One region of the Streptomyces sp. NPDC002623 genome, then DNA from elsewhere that is predicted to be linked to it. Evidence: riboswitches for the same ligand, from Rfam matches in the RefSeq annotation. Region 1 holds a riboswitch; each other region holds the start of a gene.
The links. A riboswitch is a leader RNA that binds a small molecule or an ion and turns the genes downstream of it on or off. The one in region 1 is predicted to bind cyclic di-AMP.
Positions count from the first base shown of each region.

Region 2: another riboswitch for cyclic di-AMP. It lies ahead of ACWD4O_RS27490 (C40 family peptidase); the one in region 1 lies ahead of ACWD4O_RS21700 (transglycosylase SLT domain-containing protein).
Region 3: another riboswitch for cyclic di-AMP. It lies ahead of ACWD4O_RS00495 (M23 family metallopeptidase); the one in region 1 lies ahead of ACWD4O_RS21700 (transglycosylase SLT domain-containing protein).
Region 4: another riboswitch for cyclic di-AMP. It lies ahead of ACWD4O_RS22665 (M23 family metallopeptidase); the one in region 1 lies ahead of ACWD4O_RS21700 (transglycosylase SLT domain-containing protein).

Region 1 is NZ_JBSFWB010000011.1:168,168-175,595, forward strand. Features, by position in the region: gene ACWD4O_RS21685 (glycosyltransferase) at 1-72, opposite strand, end outside; gene ACWD4O_RS21690 (GNAT family N-acetyltransferase) at 370-1,434, opposite strand; gene ACWD4O_RS21695 (HAD family hydrolase) at 1,693-2,517, shown strand; gene ACWD4O_RS21700 (transglycosylase SLT domain-containing protein) at 2,572-3,054, opposite strand; cyclic di-AMP (ydaO/yuaA leader) riboswitch at 3,058-3,271, opposite strand; gene ACWD4O_RS21705 (polyprenyl synthetase family protein) at 3,969-4,979, shown strand; gene ACWD4O_RS21710 (LolA family protein) at 5,272-6,585, shown strand; gene ACWD4O_RS21715 (ABC transporter ATP-binding protein) at 6,648-7,428, shown strand, end outside.
Region 2 is NZ_JBSFWB010000016.1:81,540-88,967, reverse strand. Features, by position in the region: gene ACWD4O_RS27520 (adenosylmethionine--8-amino-7-oxononanoate transaminase) at 1-880, opposite strand, end outside; gene bioB (biotin synthase BioB) at 873-2,093, opposite strand; gene ACWD4O_RS27510 (8-amino-7-oxononanoate synthase) at 2,242-3,369, shown strand; gene ACWD4O_RS27505 (DUF397 domain-containing protein) at 3,450-3,683, opposite strand; gene ACWD4O_RS27500 (helix-turn-helix domain-containing protein) at 3,693-4,553, opposite strand; gene ACWD4O_RS27495 (ATP-binding protein) at 4,767-5,249, shown strand; gene ACWD4O_RS27490 (C40 family peptidase) at 5,332-5,805, opposite strand; cyclic di-AMP (ydaO/yuaA leader) riboswitch at 5,809-5,979, opposite strand; gene ACWD4O_RS27485 (hypothetical protein) at 6,384-6,689, opposite strand; gene ACWD4O_RS27480 (ATP-dependent Clp protease proteolytic subunit) at 6,697-7,332, opposite strand.
Region 3 is NZ_JBSFWB010000001.1:121,697-129,124, forward strand. Features, by position in the region: gene ACWD4O_RS00480 (DNA gyrase/topoisomerase IV subunit A) at 1-1,226, opposite strand, end outside; gene ACWD4O_RS00485 (M16 family metallopeptidase) at 1,504-2,847, shown strand; gene ACWD4O_RS00490 (M16 family metallopeptidase) at 2,844-4,232, shown strand; cyclic di-AMP (ydaO/yuaA leader) riboswitch at 4,457-4,624, shown strand; gene ACWD4O_RS00495 (M23 family metallopeptidase) at 4,639-5,382, shown strand; gene ACWD4O_RS00500 (GntR family transcriptional regulator) at 5,571-6,266, shown strand; gene ACWD4O_RS00505 (HPr family phosphocarrier protein) at 6,416-6,697, opposite strand; gene ACWD4O_RS00510 (bifunctional acetate--CoA ligase family protein/GNAT family N-acetyltransferase) at 6,876-7,428, shown strand, end outside.
Region 4 is NZ_JBSFWB010000012.1:41,710-49,137, reverse strand. Features, by position in the region: gene ACWD4O_RS22690 (aspartate aminotransferase family protein) at 1-100, shown strand, start outside; gene ACWD4O_RS22685 (helix-turn-helix domain-containing protein) at 186-842, shown strand; gene ACWD4O_RS22680 (DUF6126 family protein) at 839-961, shown strand; gene ACWD4O_RS22675 (tyrosine-protein phosphatase) at 1,049-1,846, opposite strand; gene ACWD4O_RS22670 (alpha-galactosidase) at 2,082-4,157, shown strand; cyclic di-AMP (ydaO/yuaA leader) riboswitch at 4,462-4,619, shown strand; gene ACWD4O_RS22665 (M23 family metallopeptidase) at 4,624-5,622, shown strand; gene ACWD4O_RS22660 (GDSL-type esterase/lipase family protein) at 5,854-6,963, shown strand; gene ACWD4O_RS22655 (rhamnogalacturonan lyase family protein) at 6,960-7,428, shown strand, end outside.

The DNA of each region.
Region 1 (7,428 bases):
CGTGAGCGGCGGGCTGCCCGGTCCGGGTCTGAGCACGCCCCCCTCGTCCAGCTCGAGCTCGGCGACCTGCACCGGCCGGATGTCGAGGAATCTCTGTATCTCCTGCTGCACGATCTCCTGCCGCACGATCGCGTGCGGCACACCTCTTGCGCGGAACACGAACCCCCCTAGAGCCTGTCCGGCGGATCATGCCGGAGACGCGGGGTCTGGCACGCCCACCTGCGGCGTTGTCGTCGGTTGCCGACGCTCCGCGTCGTCGCCCTCCTCCGCCTTGCAGTTGAACGCACCAGACCCCGCTCACGTGTGTTGATGAGTCACCGCTGCTTTCCTCCGACCTGATCCGCCGGACAGGCCCTAGTCCCATGACCGTCACGACCGGCGCAGCCGACCCGCGCCCTTCAAGGTCCGTGCGGCCGTTGCGGCGAGCCTCGGCCGGTTGCGTACGAAGTGGTGCGCGCGGCGGGACGGTTCACGGCTGAGCCAGTAGAGCGCGGCGCCCACCCCCGGACGCGTCCACGCTCCCTCGAACACGGGTATCTCCCCGGTCTTCAGCGAGTCCTTGTACTCGGCCGCGCCGCGCCCCAGGTCGAGCAGGCCGATGCCCTCCGCGGCGGCCGACTCGGCCATCCGCAGATGCAGCACGAGACCGGGCGAGAACTTCGCGAACTCCGGGTCGTACGACGGGAACCAGCAGGCCAGGACGGTCGACGAACGCAGTCCGAAGTGCGCGGCGATGGGCCGCTCACCCGCGTAGAGGACGGACAGCGTGCCGGAGCAGTCCGGTGCGCGTGTCTCGGCCAGCGCGTCCACGAGCCGGGTGATCCACTCCTGGGCGAACCGGTCCCGGCGACCGGTCCTGCGGTACTGCGCGGACTTCCAGCCCATGAGCGTGCGCAGCGCGGCCGGGTCGCGTTCGTCGAACACGAACCGCAGCTCCCCGACCTGCCGGCCGAGCTTGCGCTCCTTGGCGAGGGTCGTCTTCAGGAACTTCGGCGACTGCGCGCGCAGGACGGACTCGTAGGTCTCGTAACCCTTTTCGACGTCGATGACATAGGCGGCGTACTCCTCGGCCGCGTGCGGAAGGAACAGCCCCTGCTCCGCCTCCAGATTGTCGAAGGCGAAGCTCGTCAGGGAGCACGCCCGCATCAGTTCGGCGGCGTTCAGTCCGAGGCCCGGGGCCAGCACCGCGCCCTGCGCGTCCGAGACGCCGTAGGCGAGGGCCTGGCCCTGGCCGAGCCTGCCCCGCTCGTGGGGCAGGAAGCCGACCGGCTCGCGCCCCTCGTAGACCACCGCCACACGTGCGCGTGGCCGCACGCGGCCCACGGCGTCGGTGAATTCCGGTTCCATGAAGGGGTTTCGCGGAAGCGTCGACGCGGCACGCAGTGCCCGCCACCGCTCCCTCTCCCCCTCGCCGAGGTCCTGTGGCCTCAGCACACGAATGCGCCCACTGCTCAACCTGACCCCCCGATCAAGTCCCCCCTGGACACCTGGACGGTACCGCTCCACCCGGGCGTCGCGGTAGGTAGCGTCCCATGTTGTTGCCAACCGGTGCAGAGGCCTTTAACCGTCCACTACCCGGCAACGCGTCAGAAAGCCGTTTCTTTTAAAGGGGAGTTGGCAGAACAGGACAGGACCTGGCCGTCGTTCGGTTTGCGTCGAACCCGGGGGGCGCGGGATCCGTATTCTCTGATCATGGCCGCACCCCTCGCATATGCCGCGCGCACCGCGTACTCCCTGATCGCCACCGACCTGGACGGAACGCTGCTCCGCGGCGACGACACCTTCTCCGACCGGTCGCTCGACGCCCTCGCGCGGGTGACGGCCGCCGGCGCACGCCACCTGGTGGTGACGGGACGGCCCGCGCCCCGGGTCCGGCCGCTCCTCGACCGCCTGCACAGCAGGGGGCTCGCGGTGTGCGGACAGGGCGCGCAGTTGTACGACGCCGGCGCGGACCGTCTGCTGTGGTCGGTCACGCTGGACCGGGAGCTGGCGGAGACCGCGCTCGGCAAGATCGAGGCGGAGGTCGGGCAGCTGTACGCGGCCGTCGACCAGGACGGCGTCGACGGACTGACGCTCATCGAGCCGGGCTACCGGATGCCGCACCCGACACTGCCCGCCCTGCGCGTCGACCGACGCGACGATCTGTGGTGCGAGCCGATCAGCAAGGTGCTGCTGCGCCATCCCACGCTGTCCGACGACGAGCTGGCGGCGACGGCCCGCTCGGTGGTCGGCTCGCTCGCCACCGTCACCATGTCGGGGCCGGGCACGGTCGAGCTGCAGCCCTGCGGGATCACCAAGGCGACGGGCCTGGCACTGGCCGCCGAACACCTGGGTCTGCGGCCCGAGGACACCGTCGCGTTCGGGGACATGCCCAACGACATCCCGATGTTCGACTGGGCCGCGCACGGTGTCGCCATGGCCAACGCCCATCCCGAGCTCAAGGCCGTGGCCGACGAGGTGACGACGTCGAACGAGGACGACGGCGTGGCCGTCGTCCTCGAAAGACTGTTCCCGTAGGACCCCTAGGTCCCGTAGGACCATCAGGGCCTGTAGGTCCCGTAGGGGGTTCTGTCAGTACGCGCCGAACACGTTGTCGATCGAGCCGTAGCGCGCGGCCGCGTAGTTGCAGGCGGCGGTGATGTTGGCGACCGGGTCGTAGGAGTTCCACGACGTGCCGGCGACGTGGTAGGCGCGGAAGGTCGGGTCGATGACCTGGAGCAGTCCCTTGGACGGGATGCCCGCGGCCGCGTTGGAGTCCCAGAGATTGATGGCGTTGGGGTTGCCGGAGGACTCGCGGATGACGTTGCGGTAGATGCCGTTGTACGTCCCCGGGATGCCGTGCTGCGCCATGACCTGGAGCGAGGCGCGGATCCAGCCGTCGAGGTTGTTGGCGTAGCCGAGGCTGGAGGCGGTGGTGACGGTCGGCGTGGCCGCGGAGGCGGTGGTGGAGCCGATGATCGGAAGGGCGAGCACGGCCGCGCCGGTGGCGGCGACGGCGAGCGTGCGGGCGAGACGGGTACGGCGGGCGCGGCGCGGCTGAGCGGCAGCGGACATGACGAAGTTCCTCTCCGGCGCCTGCGAGGTGAGCTGTCGGGTTCGGGCGGGAGCTGCCCGGCCGCGTCCTGACGGATGCGACTTCACCCCAAGCCGTACCGAAGTGTCCGAAACATCCTGAAAATCCAAGACGTCCAGAATTTCGATTCGGCGGCCTACCTGGTTCCCCCGCTCCTGCCGTGCGGTTCTCGATGGGTGTTTCGGGCGGCGGCAGGATTCGGCGTCCGCCCGACAGGCCGGGAACGTATGCGAGAGCACATGTCCGGAACAAGTAGCGGATTCACAGATCACCCCTATTGACCTTGGTCTGTGCCCTATGGGGTGCTTGATCCTTTGTGGGTGCAAAGCCCCAACTTGCTTGAGGGGCGCGGGGAAATGGTGGATGGCGTGCGGGGGGCGGCTCGGTGCCGGGAGTGAGCCAACTCACCAGCAATCACAAGAGTGGCGAATCGGGCATTGTTCCCAACTCATAGTTAAAGGAGCGGCAAAGGGGTGGGCCTGGAATTCTCAGCGCTTTGCTGCCATCCGTTCCCATGTGTCCATTTTGTCGCTCATGGATTTCGTCGATCCGACGACGCGGGAGGCCTCGCGGTGCGGGGCGCCAGGCGGCGCGCCCGCCCGCGCGTGGCGGGAAACGGTCGCGGGGCGCCCCTGGATCACCCGGCAGGCATGAATCACTACTACCTGGTAACTCGATAGGTGTTCGTTCATATGGGCTGATCAGAAACATAACGGGCCGGATCCGGCGTCGGCAGACCCGGCGCGACGCCTCCTCGGCGGGCCCATTCGAGCCTGCGGGACGTGGGGGCTATCGGTGATCGAAACGTGACCGGATACGCTGACTTGAGTGATGGCAGCGACCTATCGACAAACCGCGTAATCGCCAGTAGACACCAGCAGACAGGAGACCCCTCGTGACCGTCGTCGGGCCGTTCGGGCTGAGCGTGCGGGACCAGGCTCTGGAAGCCGATGTCCAGGCCGGATTGGCGGCTGTCGAGGAAGGCTTGCTCGAGGCCACCAAGAGTGAGGTTCCGTTCATCACGGAGGCTGCCCAGCACCTCGTACGGGCGGGCGGGAAGCGGTTCCGGCCGCTGCTCGTGGTGCTCGCCTCGCAGTTCGGGGACCCGTACGCGCCGGGGATCGTGCCGTCGGCCGTGGTCGTGGAGCTCACCCATCTGGCCACGCTGTACCACGACGACGTGATGGACGAGGCCGCCGTGCGGCGCGGGGTGCCCAGCGCGAACGCCCGCTGGGGGAACTCCGTCGCCGTCCTCACGGGTGACTTCCTCTTCGCGCGCGCCTCCCACATCCTGGCCGACCTCGGGCCGGAGGCGGTTCGGGTGCAGGCGGAGGCGTTCGAGCGGCTGGTCACCGGACAGATCCTGGAGACGGCAGGGCCGACGGACGGGCGCGACCCGGTCGAGCACTACCTCGACGTGCTCGGCGGCAAGACGGGCTCGCTGGTGGCGGTCGCCTGCCGCTTCGGGGCGATGATGTCGGGCGCCGACGAGACGGTCGTCGACGTGCTGACGCAGTACGGCGAGCGGCTGGGCGTCGCCTTCCAGCTGGCGGACGACGTCCTGGACATCGCCTCCGACTCGCGCGAGTCGGGAAAGACGCCCGGGACGGACCTTCGCGAGGGCGTTCCCACGCTGCCGGTGCTGCGGCTGCGGGAGCGGGCGGCGCGGTTGTCGCTGCCCGAGGACATCGCCCTGTGCGAGCTGCTGGACTCCGACCTGAGCGACGATGCCCGGCTCGCCGAGGCCCTGGAGGCGCTCCGGGCCCACCCGGCGCTGGAACAGGCCCGCCGGGACACGGTGCGGTACGCGAAGGACGCGCGGGCCGCGTTGGCGCCGTTGCGGGAGTGCGACTCCAAGGCGGCGCTGATGGAACTCTGCGACGCCGTGGTCCACCGAGCCGGCTGACCCCACCCACCGGTCTCCGCCCACCGGTCTCCGCCCACCGGTCTCCGCCCCGTCCCAGCCCGCCCACCGCCCGCCGACCCCTACGGGTCGGGCGTGGTCTCGGCGCGTTGTGTCATACCGGAGGTGTACGTGGAGTTGAGTCCCCGGGTTGACGCTTCCGAAGAGTGGATTTGGTCAGATGGGAACCACGGAAAACACCACTCCTCACCGATTCGGGTGAGAATGGCGGCTTGGGGTGGGGAACTTCAGCGCGAGATGACCAGCCGCCGCCGACGACGGAGGTAAGGCACACATGGCACCGAAGGCATCCGACGACACCACGACCGGCGTGGACGCGACCGCTGGGTACGCGACCGGTGGGGACGCCGACGAGCTGCGCCTCGGGCGGCGCAAGGCAGTGCGGTACGTCGTCCCGGTCACCGTGATCGGTGTCGCGGCGGCGACGATCGGGCTGGTCCCGGCGCTCGCCGACTCCGGCGACCCCGACCTGCCGAAGATCACCGCACAGCAACTCCTCGACAAGATCGCCGCCTCGGACGTACAGCAGCTGTCCGGGACCGTGAAGATCAGCACCGATCTCGGGCTGCCCGACCTCGGCGGGCTGGAGAGCGGTCTCCTCTCCGGCGTCGCGCAGCAGGGCGGTGACGGATCGTCCGCCGATCCGTCCGCCAAGCTCACCGAGCTCGCCTCCGGCACGCACACCCTGCGCGTCGCCGCCGACGGCCCGGACAGGCAGAAGCTCTCGCTGCTGGAGAACGCCGCCGAATACAGCCTCATCCACAACGGCAAGGACGTGTGGGGGTACGACAGCGCCTCCAACGAGGTCTATCACTCCACCGTCGACGAGAGCTCCGACGAGGCCGAGACCCCCGTTCCCGCCACGCCCAAGGACCTCACCGAGGACGCCCTGAAGGCGGTCGACGACACGACGTCCGTGACCGTCGACGGCACCGTCCACGTCGCCGGCCGCGATGCCTACAAGCTGCTGGTCAAGCCGAAGCAGTCCGGTTCCACGGTCGGCGCCATCAGCGTGGCCGTGGACGCGAAGACGGGCCTGCCGCTGAAGTTCACGCTGACCCCGGCGAGCGGCGGCGCCGCCGTCGTGGACGCGGGCTTCACCCAGGTCAGCTTCGCCAAGCCCGCCGCCTCCACCTTCGACTTCACCGTCCCCAAGGGCGCGAAGGTCACCGAGGCCGACGCGGCCGACGAGGCCGGCACATGGGACGAAGGCGGTCCGTGGGACGAAGGCGGCGCGGTGAAGCCGGCCCCCGGGCACTCCGGCAAGTCCGACGACCTCGGGAAGGACCTCGGGAAGGACCTCGAGGCGGATCTCGGCGACACCGGCGGTCCCACCGTCATCGGTGAGGGCTGGACCTCCATCGCCACCTTCGACACCGGCGGCGAGGGCGTGCCCTCGGGCTCCGAGGTCGGCGGCGACCTCGGCGGCTTCCTCGACTCCTTCGGCGACAAGGTGAGCGGCAAGTTCGGTTCCGGAACCGTCTTCTCCACCCGCCTGATCAACGCCCTGATGACTGACGACGGAAAGGTCTACGTCGGCGCGGTCACCAAGGACGCCCTTGTGAAGGCGGCGAACGCGGCGAAGTAGGGGTACTACGGGTACTACGGGTACTTCGGGTACTGAGGATCGGGGGTTCGGTGAGGGCGTCCATGGACGATGACGGCGGCGACGGCGAGAACGGCGATGGCGAAGCCGTCATCCACACCCGCGCCCTCACCAAGCGCTACCGCGGCGGCCAACTCGCCGTCGACGGCCTCGACCTGACCGTCCCCGCGGGCAGCGTCTTCGGCTTCCTCGGTCCCAACGGCTCCGGCAAGACCACCACCATCCGCATGCTGATGGGGCTCATCGAGCCCACGGCCGGCTCGGCCCGCGTCCTGGGGCAACCCATGCCGAGGGCCGCGCGCACCGTGCTGCCGCACGTCGGGGCCCTCATCGAGGGCCCCGCCCTCTACGGCTTCCTCTCCGGCCGCGACAACCTGCTCCGCTACGACGCCGCCGACCCGACGGCCGACCCGCGCACCCGGCGGGCGCGCGTCACGGCGACGCTGGAGCGGGTCGGGCTGACGGCCGCCGCCGGCAAGAAGGCGAAGGCGTACTCGCTCGGCATGAAACAGCGCCTGGGCCTCGCCGCCGCCCTCCTCCAGCCCCGCCGCCTGCTCGTCCTCGACGAGCCGACCAACGGCCTCGATCCACAGGGAATGCGCGAAATCCGTTCGCTGATCCGGGAGTTGGCGTCCGAAGGCACGACCGTGTTCCTCTCCTCGCACCTGCTCGACGAGATCGAGCAGGTGTGCACCCACGCGGCGGTGATGGCGCAGGGCCGGTTGATCGTCCAGGGACCGGTGGCGGACCTCGCGGCGGGGACACGCGGCCGACTGGTCGTGACGACCCCGGACCCCGCGGACGCGGCCCGGGTGCTGAAGGAAC
Region 2 (7,428 bases), on a different contig from region 1:
TGCACAGGGCCGCCGCCATGGTGAGATAGCCGCCGGTCAGCGCCTTGCCGACGCACATCACGTCCGGCGTCACCGCGGCGTGCTCCGCCGCGAACAGCGCGCCCGTGCGGCCGAACCCGGTCGCGATCTCGTCGAACACCAGCAGCACGTCGTGCGCGTCGCACGCCTCGCGCAGCACCCGCAGATAGGCGGGGGAGTGGAACCGCATCCCGCCGGCGCCCTGCACCACCGGCTCCACGATGACCGCGGCCAGTTCGTCGGCGTGCCGCTCGATCGCCGCCCGCAGCAGGTCGGCGTACGCCTCCTCGTACTCCACCGGAGGCGGGTCCACGAAGACCTGCCGGGGCAGCACCCCGGTCCACAGGTCGTGCATCCCGCCCTCGGGGTCGCACACGGACATCGGCTGCCAGGTGTCTCCGTGGTAGCCGCCGCGCCAGGTCAGCAGCCGCTGCTTGGCCGGACGGCCCAGCGAACGCCAGTACTGCAGGCACATCTTCACCGCGACCTCGACCGACACCGACCCCGAGTCGGCCAGGAAGACATGCTCCAGACCCTCGGGCGACATGTCGACAAGGAGCTTCGCCAGCCGCACGGCGGGCTCGTGGGTGAGCCCGCCGAACATCACATGACTCATCCGGCCCAACTGCTCGCGCACGGCCTCGTCGAGCACCGGGTGGCGGTAGCCGTGGATCGCCGACCACCACGACGACATGCCGTCGACCAGCTCGCCCGAGCCGTCCGCCAACCGCAGCCGGACCCCGCTCGCCGACTCCACGACGAGCGGGTCCACCCGGCCGGGCATCGGCCCGTACGGATGCCAGACGTGCCGCCGGTCGAGCTCCAGCAGCTCGGGGACGTCGAACGAGGGCAGCTCAGGCATTGGGCGCGAGGTCGGTGCCGGCGCCCCGACGGCGTACGGCGACCAGGTCCGTACGGGGCTCGCTCGCGGCCGGCGCGGCAGCGGCCGTCCCGCAGACGCCGCCGCCCTCGTGCGAACCGCAGCCGCCCCCTTCGTGCGATCCGCACCCGGCGCCGGCGTGCGACCCGCAGCCGCCGCCCTCGTGGGACCCGCAGCCCGCGTCCGCCGCCACCCGGTGCTCCGGCAGGGTGACCTGCTCCGCGCCCTCCACCTCGAACCCGGCGTCCGCGATCATCTCCAGGTCGGCCTTGCCGGCCTGGCCCTCGGTCGTGAGGTAGTCGCCGAGGAAGATCGAGTTGGCCAGGTGCAGGGCGAGCGGCTGCATCGTGCGCAGATGGACCTCGCGGCCGCCCGCGATGCGCACCTCGACGTCCGGGCACACGAACCGCACCATCGCCAGGATCCGCAGACAGCGCTGCGGGGTGAGGTTCCACTCCTTGGCCAGCGGGGTGCCGTCGACCGGGATGAGGAAGTTGACCGGCACCGAGTCCGGGTCCAGCTCGCGCAGCGAGAAGACGACGTCCACCAGGTCCTCGTCCGACTCGCCCATGCCGGCGATCAGACCCGAGCACGCCGACAGACCGGCCGCGTGCGCCTTCTGGACCGTGTCCACCCGATCGGCGTACGTGTGGGTGGTGGTGATCTCGCCGTAGGTCGACTCGGAGGTGTTCAGGTTGTGGTTGTAGGCGTCGGCGCCCGCCTCGCGCAGCCGCTCGGCCTGTCCGTCGGAGAGCAGCCCCAGACAGGCGCACACCTCGACGCCCTCGTTCTGGTCCTTGATCGCCTTGATGGTGCCCGCGACCCGGTCCACGTCCCGGTCCGTCGGCCCGCGCCCGGACGCCACCAGACAGACCCGCTTGGCCCCGCCCGCGAGTCCCGCCGCCGCGGCCTTGGAGGCCTCGTCGGGCTTGAGCCAGGTGTACTTGAGGATCCCGGCCGTGGAGCCGAGCCGCTGGGAGCAGTAGGAGCAGTCCTCGGGGCACAGCCCCGACTTGAGGTTGACGAGGTAGTTGAGTTTCACCCGGCGCCCGAACCACTGCCGGCGCACCCTGCCGGCCGCGGCCACCACGTCCAGCACGTCGTCGTCGGAAGTGGCCAGCACGGCCAGCGCTTCCTGGCGGGTCGGCAGCTCGCGCCGAAGCCCCTTGTCCACCAGCGTGTTCAGCAGGTCCATGAGAGCCGATCCTGTCCTACGGACCTCCTCCGGGCCAAGGTAGGGATCGCACAACACACCCGCTTCGACGTGTGGGTATTGCCACACCGTGGGTGGGCGGCCGGGCCGCTAGGGTCTGTCCGCTACCTACAAAATCCCCGGAGGACCCATGGCGTTCGGCTGGATCGACGAGCAGGCGGAGCTGCGCCGCCGGGCCGGACTCGTACGGACGCTGCGGCCCCGTCCGGCCGACTCGCCGCTCCTCGATCTCGCGAGCAACGACTACCTGGGCCTGGCCCGCCATCCCGAGGTCGTAGAGGGGGCCGCGGCGGCCGCCCGGGCCTGGGGCGGCGGCTCGACCGGCTCCCGGCTCGTCACCGGCACCACGGAGCTGCACGGCGAGCTGGAGCGGGAGCTCGCGGAGCACTGCGGGTTCGAGGCGGCCCTGGTCTTCTCCTCCGGGTACGCGGCCAACCTCGCCGCGGTCACCGCGCTGGCCCCGCACGGCTCGCTCATCGTCTCCGACGCGGGCAACCACGCCTCGCTCATCGACGGCTGCCGGCTGGCCCGCGGCGCCACCCAGGTCGTCGGGCACGCCGACCCGGACGCGGTGCGCAAGGCCCTCGCCACCCACGAAGGCCCGGCCGTGGCCGTCTCCGACACCGTCTTCTCGGTCGACGGCGACGCCGCCCCGCTGGCCGCCCTCGCGGCCGTCTGCCGGGAGCACGGCGCCGGACTGGTCGTCGACGACGCCCACGGCCTCGGCGTGCTCGGGGACGGCGGACAGGGCGCTCCGTACGCGGCGGGTCTCGCGGGTGCCGACGACGTGGTCGTCACGGTCACGCTGTCCAAGTCGCTCGGCAGCCAGGGCGGCGCCGTGCTGGGTCCCGCGCGCGTGATCGACCACCTGGTGAACGCGGCCCGCACGTTCATCTTCGACACGGGTCTGGCCCCGGCGGCGGCGGGCGCGGCCCTGGCGGCGCTCCGGCTGCTGCGCAGGGAGCCGCAGCGGGCGGCGCGCGCGCGTGCGGTGGCGGCCGAGCTGCACGCGCGCCTGACGGCCGCGGGCCTGGAAGCGGTGCGTCCGGACGCCGCGGTCGTCTCCGTGCGTGCACCGTCCCCGGAGGAGGCCGTGCAGTGGGCGGCGGACTGCCGGTCGGCAGGCCTCGCCGTCGGCTGCTTCCGACCTCCCTCCGTGCCCGACGGCATCTCACGCCTCAGGCTGACCGCCCGAGCGAACCTCTCCGGGGCCGAGCTGGAACGCGCTGTACGGGTGATCGGCGAGACACGACCATGAGTCGGCGTGACACGGCCGTGGGTCGCCGCTGACCGGTGGGCCGGTCGCCGCTGACTGGTGCGCCGACTACTGCGGTGCGGTCAGCGCAACGTGGCGGTGAAACCCGTCCAGCTCTCGGGGGAGAAGAGCAGGGCGGGTCCGGCCGGGTCCTTTGAGTCGCGTACGGCGAGCAGACCGGCCAAGGGTCCTGTGGCCGGCCGGGCCGTCTCGACGCAGTTGTTCGCTCCCGTGCTGTAGCTGCTGCGCAGCCACCGCACATCCGGGAGACGGTCGGGATCGGTACTGGAAGGTACGTTCCGCGGTAGTGCGGACATGGTGCCTCCTTACGCGCCGCCTGCTATCGCGGCGATGTAATCCGATGAGTCCCCGGGCGAAAGGGCATACGCCCGAAGGGCGTTGAAGGCCTCGGTGTAGGCCTCGAGGTGTTCTTTCCGTTCGAGATAGAGGCTACTCGTCAAGTGGTCGAGAACAACCACATCCAGATCAGAAGTGCGCGAAAATGAGAAGATAACGAAAGGCCCGGTTACGCCGATATGCGCCCCGGCGGCGAACGGAAGGACCTGCAGCCGCACTTGGGGCAGTCGGGCGGCCTCCACGAGCCGACCGAGCTGCTGCGCCATCACCTCGGGCCCGCCCACCTCCCGCCGCAGCACCGCCTCGTCCAGCACCGCGCTCAGCTCCAGCGGCGGCTGCGCGCGCAGCACGTCCTGCCGGGCCAGTCGCACCTCGACCAGTGTGTCGAGCTGGTCCTCCGTGACGCCCTCCACCGCGGCCCTGGTCACCGCACGGGCGTACTCGGGCGTCTGCAGCAGCCCCGGTACCACACTCGTCTCCAGGGTGCGCATCGCGCTCGCCTGGGACTCCAGGCTGATGAAGTCCCGGTAGGTGGGCGGCAGCACCCCGCGGTAGGCGTGCCACCAGTGGTCCCGGCCGCCGCTGCCGTCGGCGCCGGCCAACGCCAGCATCAGCTCCCGCAGTTGCGGATCGGCCACCCCGTAGGCGTCGAGGAGTAACCGCACATCGGCCGGTTTTGACCCACTGGTGCCCGTCTCGATGCGGCTCACCTTGGACTGGTGCCAGCCCACGAGCCGAGCGGCCTCACCACTGGTGAGGCCCGCCTGAGCGCGCAGATTGCGCAGTTCGGCGCCCAGCTTCCGGCGGCGCACCGCGGGTCCGTGCTGCATGGGCTCCTCCTTACTCCTTACGGGCCGTCCAAATACGCTCTGCCGTCGCAGAGTTCACCGCATTGAGCGACAGATATATGCATATCTTGGTGGATCGCCACCCGTGACCGGTGCGGTAATGGCAGTCTGGCGAAGAAGCACCAGTCCGGGACCGTACTCGAACCATCCGCTCCGTGTCGGACCCCGGTCCCGTGGGAAAGGGACGACGTCGCCATGGCAGATCACCTGGAAGCATCCGTCACTCTGCCGAGCGATCCCGCCTCGGTCTCCACAGCCCGCGGTTTCGTGGCCGGCACCCTCGGAGAGTGGGGTCTGCCGGCGGACACGGAGGCGGCGGACACCATCCGGCTGATCGTCTCAGAACTCACCACCAACGCCGTACAGCACACCTTCGGGCAGTCACCCACCTTCACGGTGGACCTCGTCCTCGACCGTGACGAACACTTGCGCATCGGTGTCACCGACAGCCACCCGCGCTTCCCCAAACGACTGCCGGCCGCCGTCCAGCAGGACAACGGCCGAGGCATGGTGATCATTCGCTGGCTGACCGCGGAGTGCGGCGGCAGACTCAGAGTGCGGCCCACCCGGGAGGGCGGCAAGACGGTCACCGTCGAGCTCCCGTGGACGGCCGCGGCGACGGAACCGGTGGCCGGAGCCCTGGCGGCCCAGGCGGAGGGCGAGATCCCGGGGCGATGACGGCGCGTCAGGACGCCGGCACCGCCCCGGGAGACCCAGGGATCCGCCGGACAGTGAGACCCGGGGATCCGCCGGACAGGCCCTAGCGGACCCGGCCGTACCAGACGCTCTTGGTCCAGATCTTCTGCAGCTTCACCACGTCTCCGGTCTTCGGCGAGTGCCAGATCTTGCCGTTACCCGCGTAGATCCCGACGTGGTACACGCTCGAACCCGAGTGGAAGAAGACCAGGTCGCCTGCCTTGCGGCCCGACGCCGAGATGTGCTTGGTCTTGTTGTACTGCTGGGCCGCCGTACGCGGCAGGCTCTTGCCCGCCTTCTTGTACGAGTACAGCGTCAGCCCCGAGCAGTCGAACCTCTTCGGCCCGGTCGCGCCGTACTTGTACGGTGCACCCTTCTTGGAGGCCGCGATCTGGAGCGCCTTCGTCGCCGGTGTGGCGGCCGCGGCGTCCGAGGCGAGCCCCGGGACCACGACCGTGCCGCCCACGGCGGCGATGGCGAACGCCGAGGCCGTACCGGCCCGGGCCATGAGCGACGGGACACGATTGAGCGCAGTCATGCGCAACCCTTCGTCAGCCGCCTGTGAAGGATGACCTGTCGGATTCGGGCTGACAAAGTTGCCCGGCCGCGACTGCGGCTTCACCCCAAGGGCTGCTCGACCCGGTCATGGCGTGACCGTTCCGGCGACCCGTCGTGCTTGGGTCCTCCACTCCTGCCGATGCACTTCTGTCGACCGGGCATCCGGGCGGCGGCAGGACTCGGCGTCCGCCCGGACCGCCCCGCCGCTTGTGGCGGGGGCTTGTCGTCAGTCAGGGATCTTGGCTCACTCATGTCCGAAAATCCCAACGGAACCGGGGATTTGTGGGGTTACTCACCACTCACCCGTTCGGGTGGACACCCTGATGGCCGATCAGGTGTCAAGAATGCCAAAGGGCCCCGGACCAGCACCGGAGCCTTTTCCTCCGCCCGAAAAGAGCACTTTCGCGCAACTTCGGCGAGCGGGAAAAGAAGTGGTCGCTACGCCGAACGGAGGTAACCCGTCTGGTGCGTTTCAACTCCGGTCCGGACGTCGCGTTCGGGGCGCGCGCCGCCCGGACCGGAGCGCGGTCCGCGTCGGCCGTCGGGTCGAGGGTCGGGTCAACTGTCGGAGAGCGGAGGCACCGTGACGCGCGCCGTTCGGCGCTCCCCGTCGAGGACGCGCAGCGCCCGCGCGAGCGTCGGCGCGTGGAACTCGCTCTCGCCCCGCTGGTGCATCAGCGTCAGCGCGTCGCGCAGTGCGGTCGCCTTGGCCACCAGCGCCTGGGCCGCCCGCAGTCCGCGGTAGGTGTCCCCGTGGTGGGCGGGGTTGATCCGGCCGAGCAGGTCGACCACGTCCAGATAACCGTCGATCAACTCGGCCTCGGCGCGCGTCAGGGCGGGCAGCGGCGGCAGTTCGGGCACCATCGGCCGCTCACCTCCCGCCCTGCGTGCCGGCCGAGGCCTTGCGGCTGGCGACGATCCCGTCCACCAGGCCGTACTCCAGGGCCTCCTGGGCGGTGAGGGTCTTGTCCCGCTCGATGTCCGCGGTCACCTGCGCCGGCGTCCGCCCGGTGTGCCGTGCCAGCATCTCCTCCAGGCTCGCCCGGGTGCGGGCCAGTTCCTCCGCCTGGATCGCGATATCACTGGCCTGGCCCTCGACGGGCCCGGGCAGCGACGGCTGGCGGATCGTCATCCGCGCGCCCGGCAGCGCGAACCGCTTGCCCGGCGTGCCGGCCGCGAGCAGCACCGCGGCGGACGAGTCCGCCCGGCCCAGGCAGGTCGTCTCCACGTCGCAGGCGACGAAGCGGATCGTGTCGTAGAGGGCCGTCATCGCGCTGAACGAGCCGCCGGGGGAGTTGATGTACAGCGCGATGTCCCGGTCCGGGTCCTTGTGCTCCAGGTGCATGAACTGGGCCGTCACGTCGTTCGCCGAGATGTCGTCGATCGGCGTCCCGAGGAAGACGATCCGCTCCTCCAGCAGCTTCGAGTACGGATCCATCGTCCGGTGCCCGAAGCTCGTGCGCTCGGTGAACTCGGGCAGGACATGGCGGGCGGACGGTCGGTTCATCGTGCCCCCTCCTTCGATGTCTGACGGTGTCCGTCGGTGTGTCGTGGTGTGTGGTGGTGGTGTCCGTCGGTGTCTGTAAAAAATGTACAGGACGTA
Region 3 (7,428 bases), on a different contig from region 1:
ATCAGCCGGATGACCTCGTCGATGTCGACGAGCGCCGTCAGCAGGCCCTCCACCAGGTGCAGCCGGTCACGGCGCTTGGTGCGCCGGAACTCGCTGCGGCGGCGCACCACGTTGAAGCGGTGGTCGAGGTAGACCTCCAGGAGCTCCTTGAGGCCCAGCGTGAGCGGCTGGCCGTCGACCAGCGCCACGTTGTTGATGCCGAAGGACTCCTCCATGGGCGTCAGCTTGTACAGCTGCTCCAGGACCGCCTCCGGCACGAAGCCGTTCTTGATCTCGATGACCAGGCGCAGGCCGTGCGCGCGGTCGGTGAGGTCCTTGACGTCGGCGATGCCCTGGATCTTCTTCGAGCCGACCAGGTCCTTGATCTTGGCGATGACCTTCTCGGGACCGACGGTGAACGGCAGTTCGGTGATGACCAGACCCTTGCGGCGGGCCGTCACCGTCTCCACCGCGACCGTGGCGCGGATCTTGAAGGTGCCGCGGCCGTTCTCGTAGGCGTCCCGGATGCCGGAGAGGCCGACGATCCGGCCGCCGGTCGGCAGGTCGGGTCCCGGGACGAACTTCATCAGGGTGTCCAGATCCGCGCCGGGGTAGCGGATCAGGTGGCGGGCGGCCGCGATGACCTCGCCCAGGTTGTGCGGCGGCATGTTCGTGGCCATGCCGACCGCGATCCCTGACGCGCCGTTGACCAGCAGGTTCGGGAAGGCGGCGGGCAGTGCCACCGGCTCCTGCTCCTGGCCGTCGTAGTTGGGTGTGAAGTCGACCGTGTCCTCGTCGATCGACTCCGTCATCAGGCTCGTCGCCTGGGCCTGGCGGCACTCGGTGTACCGCATGGCGGCCGGCGGGTCGTCGTTGCCCAGCGAACCGAAGTTACCGTGGCCGTCGACCAGCGGCACGCGCATGGAGAAGGGCTGGGCCATGCGCACCAGGGCGTCGTAGATCGACGCGTCGCCGTGCGGGTGCAGCTTGCCCATGACCTCGCCGACGACACGGGCGCACTTCACATAGCCGCGCTCCGGGCGCAGGCCCATCTCGTTCATCTGGTAGACGATGCGGCGATGCACCGGCTTGAGGCCGTCACGGGCGTCCGGTAGGGCGCGGGAGTAGATGACCGAGTACGCGTACTCGAGGAAGGAGCCCTGCATCTCGTCGACGACGTCGATGTCGAGGATCCGCTCCTCGTACGACTCGTCGGGCGGCGGGGTCTTCGTGCTGCGGCGGGCCATCGCTGCCGGCTCCTTGCTGGGGCGTGTGACGGGATCTGACGCGGACCATTGTGGACCGTGGCACTGACAGCGCGGGCGTGGACCCGGCGTGGGCGGTCCGGCCCCGCACGCAGAGGCACCTCCTCCACGGCTGCCCGCAGGCTACGCGATCTCGCTCTCGGCGTATGTCGCCCGGGAACTTCGCGGACCGTCCGCACGCTTGCATACAGTGGCAGGACCGGCAGGAAAACCGCGGTTTCGACGACCGCGTCCGCGATCGGAAGGGACGTACATGCCCATGGGTCACACCGCCACAGCCCAGGCAGGCTCCGGGGGCCTGACAGCGACCGAGCACCGCCTGGCCAACGGCCTGCGCGTGGTGCTCTCGGAGGACCACCTGACCCCCGTCGCGGCGGTGTGCCTCTGGTACGACGTGGGCTCGCGCCACGAAGTCAAGGGGCGTACCGGCCTTGCTCACCTTTTCGAGCACCTGATGTTCCAGGGCTCCGGCCAGGTCAAGGGCAACGGCCACTTCGAACTGGTCCAGGGCGCGGGCGGCTCGCTCAACGGCACCACCAGCTTCGAGCGCACCAACTACTTCGAGACCATGCCCACCCACCAGCTGGAGCTCGCTCTCTGGCTGGAGGCCGACCGCATGGGCTCCCTGCTCACCGCGCTCGACGACGAGTCGATGGAGAACCAGCGCGACGTCGTCAAGAACGAGCGCCGCCAGCGCTACGACAACGTCCCCTACGGCACCGCGTTCGAGAAGCTGACCGCTCTCGCCTACCCGGAGGGCCACCCCTACCACCACACGCCGATCGGCTCGATGGCCGATCTGGACGCGGCGACCCTGGAGGACGCGCGGGCGTTCTTCCGCACGTACTACGCGCCCAACAACGCGGTCCTGTCCGTGGTCGGCGACATCGACCCGGTGCAGACCCTCGCCTGGGTCGAGAAGTACTTCGGCTCCATCCCCGGCCACGACGGCAAGCCCGCTCCGCGTGACGGCGCGCTGCCCGAGGTCATCGGCGAGCAGCTGCGCGAGATCGTCGAGGAGGAGGTGCCGGCCCGCGCCCTGATGGCCGCCTACCGTCTGCCGCAGGACGGCACGCGTGCGTGCGACGCCGTCGACCTGGCGCTCACCGTCCTCGGCGGCGGCGAGTCCTCCCGGCTCTACAACCGCCTCGTGCGCCGTGACCGCACGGCGGTGGCGGCCGGTTTCGGCCTGTTGCGGCTCGCCGGGGCCCCCTCCCTGGGCTGGCTGGACGTGAAGACGTCCGGGGACGTCGAGGTGCCCGTCATCGAGGCCGCCATCGACGAGGAGCTCGCCCGGTTCGCCGCGGAGGGCCCCACGGACGAGGAAATGGAGCGCGCCCAGGCCCAGTTGGAGCGCGAGTGGCTCGACCGGCTCGGCACGGTCGCCGGCCGCGCGGACGAACTGTGCCGGTTCGCCGTCCTGTTCGGCGACCCGCAGCTCGCGCTGACCGCCGTCCAGCGGGTGCTGGACGTGACGCCCGAGGAGGTGCAGGAGGTCGCCAAGGCCCGTCTGCGCCCCGACAACCGCGCGGTGCTCGTCTATGAGCCGACCGCCGCCGAAGCCCCCGCCGACCAGGACGAGAACGAGGAGGCGGCCCGGTGACCGAGCTCGCCACGATGGACTTCCACCCCCAGCCCCGGGCCGGCGAGGCCAAGCCGTGGGCGTTCCCGGCGCCCGAGCGCGCCGCGCTCGCCAACGGTCTGACGGTCCTGCACTGCCACCGCCCCGGCCAGCAGGTCGTCGCCGTCGAGATCCTCCTCGACGCGCCGCTGGACGCCGAACCGGCCGACCTCGACGGCGTCGCCACGATCATGGCGCGCGCGTTCTCCGAGGGCACCGACAAGCACTCCGCCGAGGAGTTCGCCGCCGAGCTGGAGCGCTGCGGCGCCACCCTGGACGCGCACGCCGATCACCCCGGCGTCCGGCTCAGCCTCGAGGTGCCGGCCTCGCGCCTGCCCAAGGGCCTCGGCCTCCTCGCCGACGCCCTGCGGGCACCCGCGTTCGCCGACAGCGAGGTCGAGCGCCTCGTTCGCAACCGGCTGGACGAGATCCCGCACGAGCTGGCCAACCCCTCCCGGCGTGCCGCCAAGGAGCTCTCCAAGGAGCTGTTCCCGGCCACCGCGCGCATGTCCCGCCCGCGCCAGGGCACGGCGGAGACGGTCGAGAAGATCGACTCCGCTGCGGTGCGCGCCTTCTACGAGAAGCACGTGCGCCCCGCCACGGCCACCGCCGTGGTCGTCGGCGACCTCACCGGCGTCGACCTGGACGCGTTGCTGAGCGACACCCTGGGCGCCTGGACGGGCTCCTCGGCCCAGCCGCGGCCGGTGCCGCCGGTGACCGCCGACGACACCGGCCGGGTCGTCATCGTGGACCGCCCCGGCGCCGTCCAGACGCAGTTGCTGCTCGGCCGTATCGGCGCCGACCGGCACGACCGCGTGTGGCCCGCGCAGGTGCTCGGCACGTACTGCCTCGGCGGCACCCTCACCTCCCGCCTGGACCGCGTCCTGCGCGAGGAGAAGGGCTACACCTACGGCGTCCGCGCCTTCGGGCAGGTCCTGCGGTCCGCCCCGGACGGCTCGGGCGCCGCGATGCTCGCCATCAGCGGCTCCGTGGACACCCCGAACACCGGTCCCGCCCTCGAGGACCTCTGGAAGGTGCTGCGCACCCTCGCGGCCGAGGGGCTGACCGACGCCGAGCGTGACGTCGCCGTGCAGAACCTGGTCGGGGTGGCGCCGCTGAAGTTCGAGACCGCGGCGGCCGTCGCGGGCACGCTGGCCGACCAGGTCGAGCAGCACCTGCCCGACGACTTCCAGGCGACGCTGTACCAGCAGCTCGCCGCGACCGGCACGGTGGAGGCCACCGCGGCGGCCGTGAACGCTTTCCCGGTGGACCGGTTGGTGACCGTCCTCGTGGGCGACGCGGCCCAGATCAAGGCGCCGGTCGAGGCCCTCGGCATCGGCGAGGTGAAGGTCGTGTCCGCGGAGTAGTCCGCGGCGCGGTCACGGCGCGGACCCGGCAACGGCACGCGCGTGTAGGGGCCCTGGTCGACGGAAGCGTCACCAGGGCCGCTAAATGTCCGAATTGGGGCGGAGGTTGCCTGTCTGCCCTGTGGGATGCGCTACAAAAACCGGGATTCGTTTGAGGATTGAAACCTGCCCCGCTTAGCTTCGTGCGGGCTGTTCGTCAGGCAGTGCGCCGCAGCCGCGGCACCGGACAGTCATCGCCGAGTCCCCGTACGGCGCGAGCCAGGGGAGCCGGGGACCCACTTGTGAAGTCCCTGGGGTGAATCGGACGCCCGCGCGAGTTGCGAGGGGGCCCGTAGGAGACCTTCCTGCTCCGAACCCGTCAGCTAACCCGGTAGGCGAGAGGGAAGGAAAGGATACCCCTGTCTTCATGGCGATCACCTGCGCCACCGGGAAGCACCGTCGGCCCAGCCGGATGCAGCGGACCACCGTTCGCGCGGCGGGCGTCGCGGCGCTCACCACCACCGGTGTCATGGCCACCGTCGCCTCCACTCCGGCCCTCGCCGCAGAGCCCACGCCCGAGCAGACCGGGCTGATCCCCGTCGTCACGGTCGGCGAGTCCGTCGCCGAGCAGCTCGACGACCAGGTCGCCGTGCAGAAGCAGGCGGCCTTCGAGCAGGCCGCCCGCGAGGCCGCCGCCAAGAAGGCCGTGGAGGAGCGCGAGGCACGCGTGCGTGCCGCCCGCGAGGCCGAGCGCAAGCGCCTCAACGCCTTCGTGCTGCCGATCACCGGCTCCTACGTGTCCACCGGCTACCAGGCCAGCAGCTCCCTGTGGTCCTCCGGCAGCCACACCGGCGTCGACTTCCACGCGGCCAGCGGCACCACCGTGCACGCGGTCGGCCTGGGCACCGTCGTCGAGGCCGGCTGGGGCGGGTCGTACGGCTACCAGGTCGTGATCAAGATGAACGACGGCACGTACACCCAGTACGGTCACCTGTCGTCCATCGAGGTGTCGGTGGGGCAGCAGGTCACCCCGGGCCAGCGGATCGCGCTGTCCGGCGCGACCGGCAACGTCACCGGCGCGCATCTGCACTTCGAGGCCCGCACCACCGCCGAGTACGGCTCGGACATCGACCCGGTCGCCTACCTCCGCGCGCACGGCGTGAACGTCTGACGACGCACGGCGACAGATCGTTCGGCCCCGGCCCTCCCGGCCGGGGCTTTCGTCGTTTTCGAGATCCTGTTGTCCAAAAAATATCCACGGATTCCAGTCCGCCATCGGAAATTCCCGCTGATTGCAATAGAGTCACGGAACACACGTCAATCGTCGACGTTTCACGGGGATTAAGGCGGAGGTCCGTCATGCGTATTCCGGCGCACTCGGTGTGCACGGCCATCCGGGACGACATCGTCGCGGGTGTCTACGAGCGCGGCAGCCGCCTCACGGAGGAACTCCTCGCCCGCCGCTACGGCGTTTCCCGTGTGCCCGTCCGGGAGGCGCTGCGCACGCTGGAGGCGGAGGGCTTCGTGGTCACACGGCGGCACGCGGGCGCGTGCGTCGCCGAGCCGACCGAGCAGGAGGCTGCGGACCTGCTGGAGATGCGCATGCTGCTGGAGCCGCTCGGCGCCTCCCGGGCCGCCCAGCGGCGCACCGAGGCCCATCTGAAGGTGCTGCGCGGTCTCGTCCGGCTGGGCCAGGAGCGGGCCAGGAGGGGCAACAGCGAGGATCTGCGCTCCCTGGGCGGCTGGTTCCACGAGACGCTCGCCCAGGCCTCCGGAAGCCAGGCCCTGACCTCGATGCTCACCCAGCTGCGCCACAAGATCGCCTGGATGTACATCGTGGACGCCCCGGCGGACCCGGTGGAGTCCTGGGGGGAGCACGGCGCGATCGTGGACGCGGTGGCGCGCGGCGACGGGGAGCGCGCGCGTGCGGTCACGGCGCTGCACACCGAGCGCGCGACGGCCGTGCACCGGCTGCGCTTTTCCGGCGGCGTGGAGCGCGTCGACCGTGTGAGGACTTCGCAACCTCCCGTAAACATGACGGGTCTGCGGCATTAACACGGGGGCCGTATACAAAGAGGAGTTAATTCGCGGGGCACTATTTCTGCTGCCCATGAGCGGGAAATTCAAAGGGCTCGCCCGACAATTCGGACGAGCCCTTCGGTGTTGCGGGACGACGACTTTAAGGCAGCGCGCCGTCAGGGTTTTCAGACGGTCTCGGGGAGTTCCTCGAGACCCTCGGCGACCAGCTTCGCGAGCCGGTCGAGGGCAGTGTCCGCGCCCTCGGCCTCGGACGCGAGGACGATCTCCTCGCCGCCCTTGGCGCCCAGGCCGAGAACGGCCAGCATGGAGGCCGCGTTGACGGGGTTGCCGTCGGCCTTGGCGATCGTCACGGGGATACCTGCGGCCGTGGCGGCCCGGACGAAGATGGAAGCGGGGCGGGCGTGAAGGCCCTCGGCCCAGCCGACGTTGACGCGGCGCTCAGCCATGTGATGCTGCCCTTCAGTGTCTCAGGTTGTCTAGACCAGTGTTCCACACGTGAAGCCCGGGAGGGGCGGTCCATGCGTCCCGTCCCGACGTGGTCGTCGGATCGCGGCCTCGATCCGACGTGCGTCCTCCACAGACTGCCTCGCGCCGTTGTCGTACGCGAGCCGTACTCTGGGCCCCATGCAGAGCGCGTCGGACCGGCACGAGTACCCCGCCCACTGGGAGGCCGACGTGGTGCTGCGCGACGGCGGCACCGCACGCATCCGCCCCATCACCGTTGATGACGCCGAGCGCCTGGTCAGCTTCTACGAGCAGGTCTCGGACGAGTCGAAGTACTACCGCTTCTTCGCGCCCTACCCGCGCCTGTCCGCAAAGGACGTCCACCGCTTCACGCACCACGACTTTGTGGACAGGGTGGGACTCGCGGCCACCATCGGCGGCGAGTTCATCGCAACCGTACGCTATGACCGGATTGGCACCGACGGCATGGCCGCCTCCGCGCCCGCCGACGAGGCCGAGGTCGCCTTCCTCGTGCAGGACGCCCACCAGGGACGCGGTGTCGCCTCCGCGCTCCTCGAACACATCGCGGCCGTGGCGCGCGAGCGTGACATCCGCCGCTTCGCCGCCGAGGTGCTCCCCGCCAACACCAAGATGATCAAGGTGTTCACGGACGCCGGCTACACCCAGCAGCGCCACTTCGAGGACGGCGTCGTCCGCCTGGAGTTCGACCTCG
Region 4 (7,428 bases), on a different contig from region 1:
CGACGCCTTCACGGCCGTGATGGACGACGCGCACAGCGGTGGCGGCCTGATGTGGGACTTCAGCAAGACGCTGGTCAAGCAGGCGGTCGCCAACCGCTGAATCCGTCGGCGGCCCTCGGCCCGGCCGTTTTTGCCTCTGGGGCAAGAAACTTGCCCCAGAGGCAAGTCGGGCGTGGAATGGGGACATGAGCTCGTCCGAGTCCGGGACCGAGCCCTCGACCCCGCAGGCCCGGCAGGCCCCGCCGGTCGAGGCTCTTCCCGTCGTCGCCCCCCAGCTGCGCGCCCTGCGCCGCCGGGCCGCCCTCACCCTGGAGGCCGCGGCCGCCGTCGCCGGGCTGTCGCCCGCCCATCTCTCCCGGCTGGAGACCGGGCAGCGGCAGCCCTCGCTGCCGATGCTGCTCGCGCTCGCCCGTATCTACGGTACGACCGTCTCGGAGCTGCTCGGCGAGACGGTCGTCGACCGGGACGCAATCGTGCGCGCCGCCGACATGGAGCCGACCCACGCGGGCGGCTGGACGTACTGGCAGGCCGGCGCCTCCGGGCGCGGGATGCAGGCCCTGCGCGTCCACGTCCCCCACGGCTCCCAGGGCGACATCGTGCGCGTGCATCCCGGGGAGGAGTGGCTGCACGTCCTGCGCGGGCGGCTGCGGCTGCGCCTGGGCGACACCACCGACCTGCTCGGGCCCGGGGACAGCGCGCACTTCGACTCGCTGACCCCGCACCGCCTCGCCGCGCAGGACGCCGACGGGGTCGAGCTCCTTTTCGTGCACACCCTGCTGCAGAGCCCCACGGCCACACTGTGCCTGGGCCCCGACCCGTCCCGGACCGGAGTGACGTCATGAGCAACACCGAGGAGAAGATCCCGCGCGGCATTTGGATCCGGCTGATCATCTACATCGCGGTCGGACACGCCTTCGCGGCGTTCCTCTGGCTGCTGTTCGAGGCGGGCGCCAACCAGTAGGCCGACCGGTAGGTCCACCGGTAGGCCAACCGGTAGGCCAACCGGTGGGGTCGGCCGGCAGGTCGGTCAGTCGGCAGGCCGGCCGGCTCAGTCGAGCAGGCGCTCCCGCAGCCGCTCGCGGGTCTCGGGGGCGAGCCCGAGACCCTGCTCCAGGTAGGCGTCGACACTGCCCCAGGTCTCCTCCATGGTCTCGAACGCCGCCGTGAGGTACTCCGCGCGGGCGTCGAAGAGGGGGCTGAGCAGTTCCATGACCTCGGGGGAGTAGGCCTCGTCCGAGCTCGCGCTGCGCCGCACCTTGTAGCGGCGGTGCTTGGCGTTGGACTCCAGGTAGTCGGCGACGATCGCCTCGCGCTCCACGCCCAGGGCGAGCAGCGTCACCGCGATGGACAGGCCCGCGCGGTCCTTGCCCGCCGCGCAGTGCATCAGGGCCGGGACGCTGTCCTCGGCGAGCGCGTGCAGCACGCGCGCGTGCTCGGCCGTGCGGTCCTGGACGATACGGCGGTAGGAGGCGATCATCCGGCCCGCGGCCTTGCCGTCGCCGAGGATCTCGCGCAGCTGGTCGAGCCGGCCGTCCCGGACCATCTTCCAGAACTCGGAGCCGTCCGCCGGGTCCGACAGCGGCAGGTTCACATTGCGCACGCCCGGCAGCTCGACGTCCGGGCCCTCCAGCCTCTGGTCCGCGGCGTTGCGGAAGTCGAAGATCGTGTGCAGGCCCAGGCCGGAGAGGAACGCGGCGTCCTCGTCGGTCGCGTGCGCGAGGTGGCCGCTGCGGAACAGCACGCCGTGCCGTACGCGCCGGCCGTCGACGGTCGGCAGGCCGCCCACGTCCCGGAAGTTGCGCACGCCGGCCAGCTCGGGCTCGGTCGACGGGATCTGCTGCGTCACGGGTGCCCCTTCCTGTCGGTCTCCGTCGGCGCGGCTCGTGGTGGCCGACGGGACACCTCCTAGGACCATACGACATGGATTCCCCGGGCAACGGGTTGTCCACAGGCCGGCCGACCGGTCGTCCGCGCAGGTGAAGACTTGTCCGCGGACTCGGCGGTCGGGAGTTGCCCGAGGGGCCGACCGCAATCGATGATGTTGGTGCTTGATCGCACCTGTTCGAATTAGTGGGGGTTTGATGCCCGAGATCGCCGACGACGGCCGTACCTGGCTCCTTTCGGGGCCGACGAGCAGCTACGCCCTCCATCTCACCGAGGCCGACGAGCTGGTCCACCTGCACTGGGGTCCGGGCATCGCGCTCGCGGACGCCGAGGCGCTCGCCCAGCTGCCGCCGTCGGAGCGCGGGGCGTCCTTCGAGTCCCCGCTCGACGGCCGCGAGGAGTACCCGGTCGAGGGCGGCCCCCGCTTCGTGCGGCCCGCCCTGTCCGTGCGCACCGACGAACGGCGCGGCACCGAGTGGACCTTCGAGGCCCACGAGAGCGACGGCGACGAGCTCAGGCTCCGCTTCCGGGACGCCGGGCTCACCGTCACCCTGCACTACCGGATGCGCGGCGACGTCGTCGAGCGCTGGACGACCCTGCGCAACGACGGCGAGCGGCCGCAGGAGCTGCTGCGCGCCGACTCCGCCGTGTGGACCCTGCCCGAGCGCGAGGACTGGCGGCTGTCGCAGCTGCACGGCCGCTGGGCCGCCGAGTCGCGGCTCACGCGCTCCCCCCTCACCTACGGTGAGAAGGTCATCGGCAGCCGCCGTGGACACACCGGACACCAGCACCTGCCCTGGGTCGCCCTGGACACCGACGCGACCGAGGAGCGCGGCGAGGTCTACGGCTGCGCCCTCGCCTGGTCGGGCTCCTGGCGGATCGCCGTCGCGCAACTCCCCGACGCGCGCGTGCAGATCACCGGCGGCGCCGGATACGACGACTCGGGCCTGCTGCGGTTGGAGAACGGCGAGTCCTTCACCACGCCCGTCTTCGCCGGCCTGTGGAGCGACGAAGGATTCGGCGGCGCGAGCCGCGCCTGGCACGCCTATCAGCGCGCGTACGTCGTCCCGGACGCCGAGCAGGACCGGCCGGTGCTGTTCAACTCCTGGGAGGCCACCTACTTCGACATCTCCGAGGAGCAACAGGCGACCCTGGCCCGGCGCGCCGCGGCGATCGGCGTCGAGCTGTTCGTCGTCGACGACGGCTGGTTCGGCAAGCGCACCGGCGACCACGCCGGGCTCGGCGACTGGACGCCCAACCCCGACCGCTTCCCGAACGGCCTGAAGCCCCTCGCGGACTATGTGCACGCCCTCGGCATGCAGTTCGGCATCTGGGTCGAGCCCGAGATGGTCAACCCCGACAGCGAGCTGTACCGGGCCCACCCCGACTGGGCGCAGTTCCAACCGGGACGAAAGCGGACGGAGTTCCGCAATCAGCTCGTACTCAACCTCGCGCGCGAGGACGTCCAGGAGTACCTCTGGGAGCAGCTCCACGGGCTTCTCTCCAGCGCCCCCGTCGACTACGTCAAGTGGGACTTCAACCGCTGCTTCACCGACGCGGGCTGGCCGGACGACCCCTACCCGCAGCGGCTCTGGGTCGACCATGTAAGGGCCCTGTACGGCCTCCTGGACCGACTGCGGGCGGCCCACCCGGGCGTCGCCTTCGAGTCCTGCTCGGGCGGCGGCGGACGTATCGACCTCGGGATCATGAGCCGCACCGACCAGGTGTGGACCTCCGACAACACCGACCCGCTCGACCGGCTCGACATCCAGCATGGCTTCAGTCAGATCCACCCCGCCCGGGTCATGGCCGCGTGGGTCACCGACAGTCCCAACGCCCAGCTCAACGGCCGGGTGAGCTCGCTGCGCTTCCGGTTCGTCAGCGCCATGGCCGGTGTGCTCGGCGTCGGCGGCGACCTCTCGGAGTGGAGCGAGGAGGAACTCGCCGAGGCGCGGGAGTGGGTGGACCTCTACAAGGAGATCCGGCCTCTGGTGCAGCACGGCGACCTCTACCGGCTGCGTCCCCCGGCGGGCGGTCTGAGCGCCGTCCAGTATGTGCGCGGAGACGAGAGCGTCGTCCTCGCCTGGCTCCAGGCCCAGCGGTTCGGGGAGCCCGTGCCGGTGCTCCGGCTGCGCGGACTCGACCCGACACAGTCGTATGAATGCCGCGAAACGGGCGAAGTTCACCGAGGTGCGGTGCTGTTGCATCACGGGCTGCGCACCGAGCTGAAGGGCGACCTTGATGCGACGGTTATCCGACTCCGTCGTATCTGAGCCTTCTGTCCGAATTGGATCCTTAATTCCAACTCGCTCTGGAATAAAGGATCCTGGAGGGCTGTCACGTGAGCAGCGTCATATCCGTGACCGAGCGTCGTACGTCATGTTCACGTAATTCATGCGCTTTTCAAGGGTATTCGGCGAATGGCGGGCGTTTGGATTCACGGAGTGTGACCGGGAATTCTCACAGCAGATCAAGAGAAATGCATTAACCGTGCAACCTCTGCTTGTCCCCGTGCGTCCTGGTCGCTTACGTTCCACACCAATCCGGACGGATGCCTAATCCTGCCGCCGCCCGGAGCCCGCACACTCACCCGTCCACGGCAGGAGCGGGGGACCCACAGGCACAACCGCCTGTTCCGGTCCCGGAACAGGCTTGGGGTAAAGCCGCGCCTCGGCGCGGCCGGGCATCTCCAGCTCGCACCCGACAGCTCACCTCGCAGGCGCCGGAGAGGAATTCGCCATGCCCGCGAAGGGTAAGCACCGTCGTCCCAAGACCCAGCGCTTCACTCGTTCGATAGCCGTCGCCGGAACCGGCGGCGCAGCGCTCGCCCTTCCGCTCATGGGCGCCGCCGGCGCTCACGCGGCCCCCGCTCAGTCCGTTTCCCAGTCCGTTTCGCAGGCCGCGTCCCAGTCGGTCGCGCAGACGGTTTCGGAAAGCGCCGTGCAGGCCGCTCCGGTGACCCGGAAGACCGCCGCCGCGAAGACCTACACCGTGCGGTCCGGGGACTACCTCTCGAAGATCGCGGACGAGCAGGACGTCAGCGGCGGCTGGCAGAAGCTGTACCAGGACAACCGTGCGGCCGTCGGCGACAACCCCTCGCTGATCCACCCCGGCCTCAAGCTGTCGATCGGCAAGCAGGCCGCGACCGGCACCACCGAGTCGTCCGGTTCGTCCTCCTCGGCCTCCTCTTCCGGAAGCTCGTCGTCGAAGTCCTCGAAGTCGGCGAAGTCCTCCGACTCGAAGTCCTCCGACTCGCAGGCCTCCACCTCGTCCTCCGCCTCGTCCTCGAAGACGACCACGCAGGCGGCCGAGAGCAGCACCGGCGCCTCCAGCGGTTACCAGCTCCCCGTGGCCGGCGCCTCCGTCGGCACCGCGTACCACGTGGCCGGCAGCATGTGGTCCAGCGGCTACCACACCGGCGTCGACTTCGTCGTGCCGACCGGCACCTCCCTCAAGGCCGTGGGCGCGGGCACCGTCGTCTCCGCGGGCTGGGGCGGCGCGTACGGCAACCAGGTCGTCATCAAGCTCGCCGACGGCTACTACGCCCAGTACGCCCACCTGTCCCAGCTGTCGGTCTCGGCCGGCCAGACCGTGACCGCGGGCCAGCAGGTCGGCCTCTCCGGCGCGACCGGCAATGTGACCGGCCCGCACCTGCACTTCGAGATCCGCACCACGCCGGACTACGGCTCGGACGTGGACCCGATCGCCTACCTCCGCTCGCACGGAGTCTCCGTCTAGCATCCGCGGACGACCCACCGCCTGACACGCAGTCGAAGGCCGGACCCCGATCCCCGGGTCCGGCCTTCGGCGTGTCCGCGTCCGTTTTCTTGATCGTTTCATTGCCGCCGTGTGGCGGGTTCGTGGCAGCCGCATGGCATCCCTTTTCGCCCTGTCGACAACCGGGCCAGAGTGGGGACACAGTGATCTCCGTCAGGGAGCAAGCGCTTTCCACCGCTCTTCGGAGGTCCCGTGTCCGGCGTCGTCCACCGCTGCACCGCCGTCGTCAGGTGTGCCGCGACCGCGGCGGTCGTGGCGCTTCTCGTGGCCGGGGCCGCTCCGCCCGCGTCCGCCTCGGCCGCTGGTGCGGGTGCGGGTGCGGGTGCGGGTGCCGCGAGCGTCGTCCGCCCCGACGACCGGCGGCTCGTCTACGAGGGCCGCTGGGGGCGTACCGCCGAGGCCGCCGTCACCGTCAACTCCGGTTCGCGGCTGCGGTTCCGGTTCGTCGGGAGCGCCGTCCACGCCCTGTTCGACGTCTCGTCGGTCACCGTGCCCGCGCAGCTCTACGTCTCCGTCGACGGCGGACCCAGGCAGCTGTACGCCGTCGACCGCGGCGACCTCCGGATCGCGGCGACCGGGCGAGGCCAGCACACGGCCGAGCTGTCCGTGAAGGACGTCTCCGCGCGGGTGAACCGGTGGACGCCGCCGCTGGAGTCGGGCGTCACGCTGACCGGCATCCGGGGCCGCCTGCTGGAGCAACGTGCGCCGAGAGCCCCGGAGTTGGTGTTCTTGGGCGACTCCGTCACCCAGGGCGTACTGGCGCTCTGCGCGGTCAACACCTCCGACTGCGCCGACGGGACGGCCGCCTACCCCACCCTGGTCGCCGACGCCCTGCACGCCTCGCTCACCCAGGTCGGTTTCGGCCGCCAGGGTGTGATCCGGACCGGCAACGGGGGAGTGCCGGCCGCCGGTGACGCGTACGCCTGGAACCATGCGGGCTCCCCGGCCCGGCCGGACCGGGACGCCGATGTGATCGTCGTCAACCAGGGCACCAACGACACCGCGTTCGGCTCGGCCGAGTTCCGCACCGCCTACCGCGCCTACCTCGAACTTCTGCGGGCGGCCGCGCCGCACGCCCGCATCCTCGCCCTGCGTCCCTTCGGCGGGGCGCACGCCGCCGACATCGCCGAGGTCGTCGCCGAACTCGCCGACCGGCGCACGGAGTTCGTCGACACCGCCGGCTGGCTCTCGGCCGCCGATGGCGACTTCCAGGACGCCGTCCATCCGAACGCCCAGGGCCACCGCAAGGCGGCCGACCGCCTGATCCCCCTCATCGGAAAGCTCGCGAAGGAGCACCAGTGAACGCCATCCGCCGCCGAAGAGCCGTCGCCGTCTCCACCGTCTGCGCCGCCCTGCTGGCCGGGCTCTTCTCCGCGCCCGCCGGACACGCCGCCGACGCCCCGCGCCGGATCGTCGAGGACCTCGACCGCGGCCTGGTCGCCGTGCCGTCCGGGCAGGGCACGTTCCTCAGCTGGCGGCTCCTCGGCACCGAGTACGCGAGGTACGGCGACGCCATCGCCTTCGACGTGTACAAGAACGGGCGCAGGCTGAACCGGCAGCCGATCAGGAAGTCGACCACCTACCAGGACGACACTCCGGGCACGGGCACGTACACCGTGCGAGCGGTCGTCGACGGGCGCTCCCAGAAGGCGAGTCCGCCCGCGCTCGACCTCGCCGACGGCTACGCCGAGATCCCCCTCGCCGCCGCCGACGGCTACACCGTGCAGCACGCCTGGCCGGGCGACCTCGACGGGGACGGGCGCTACG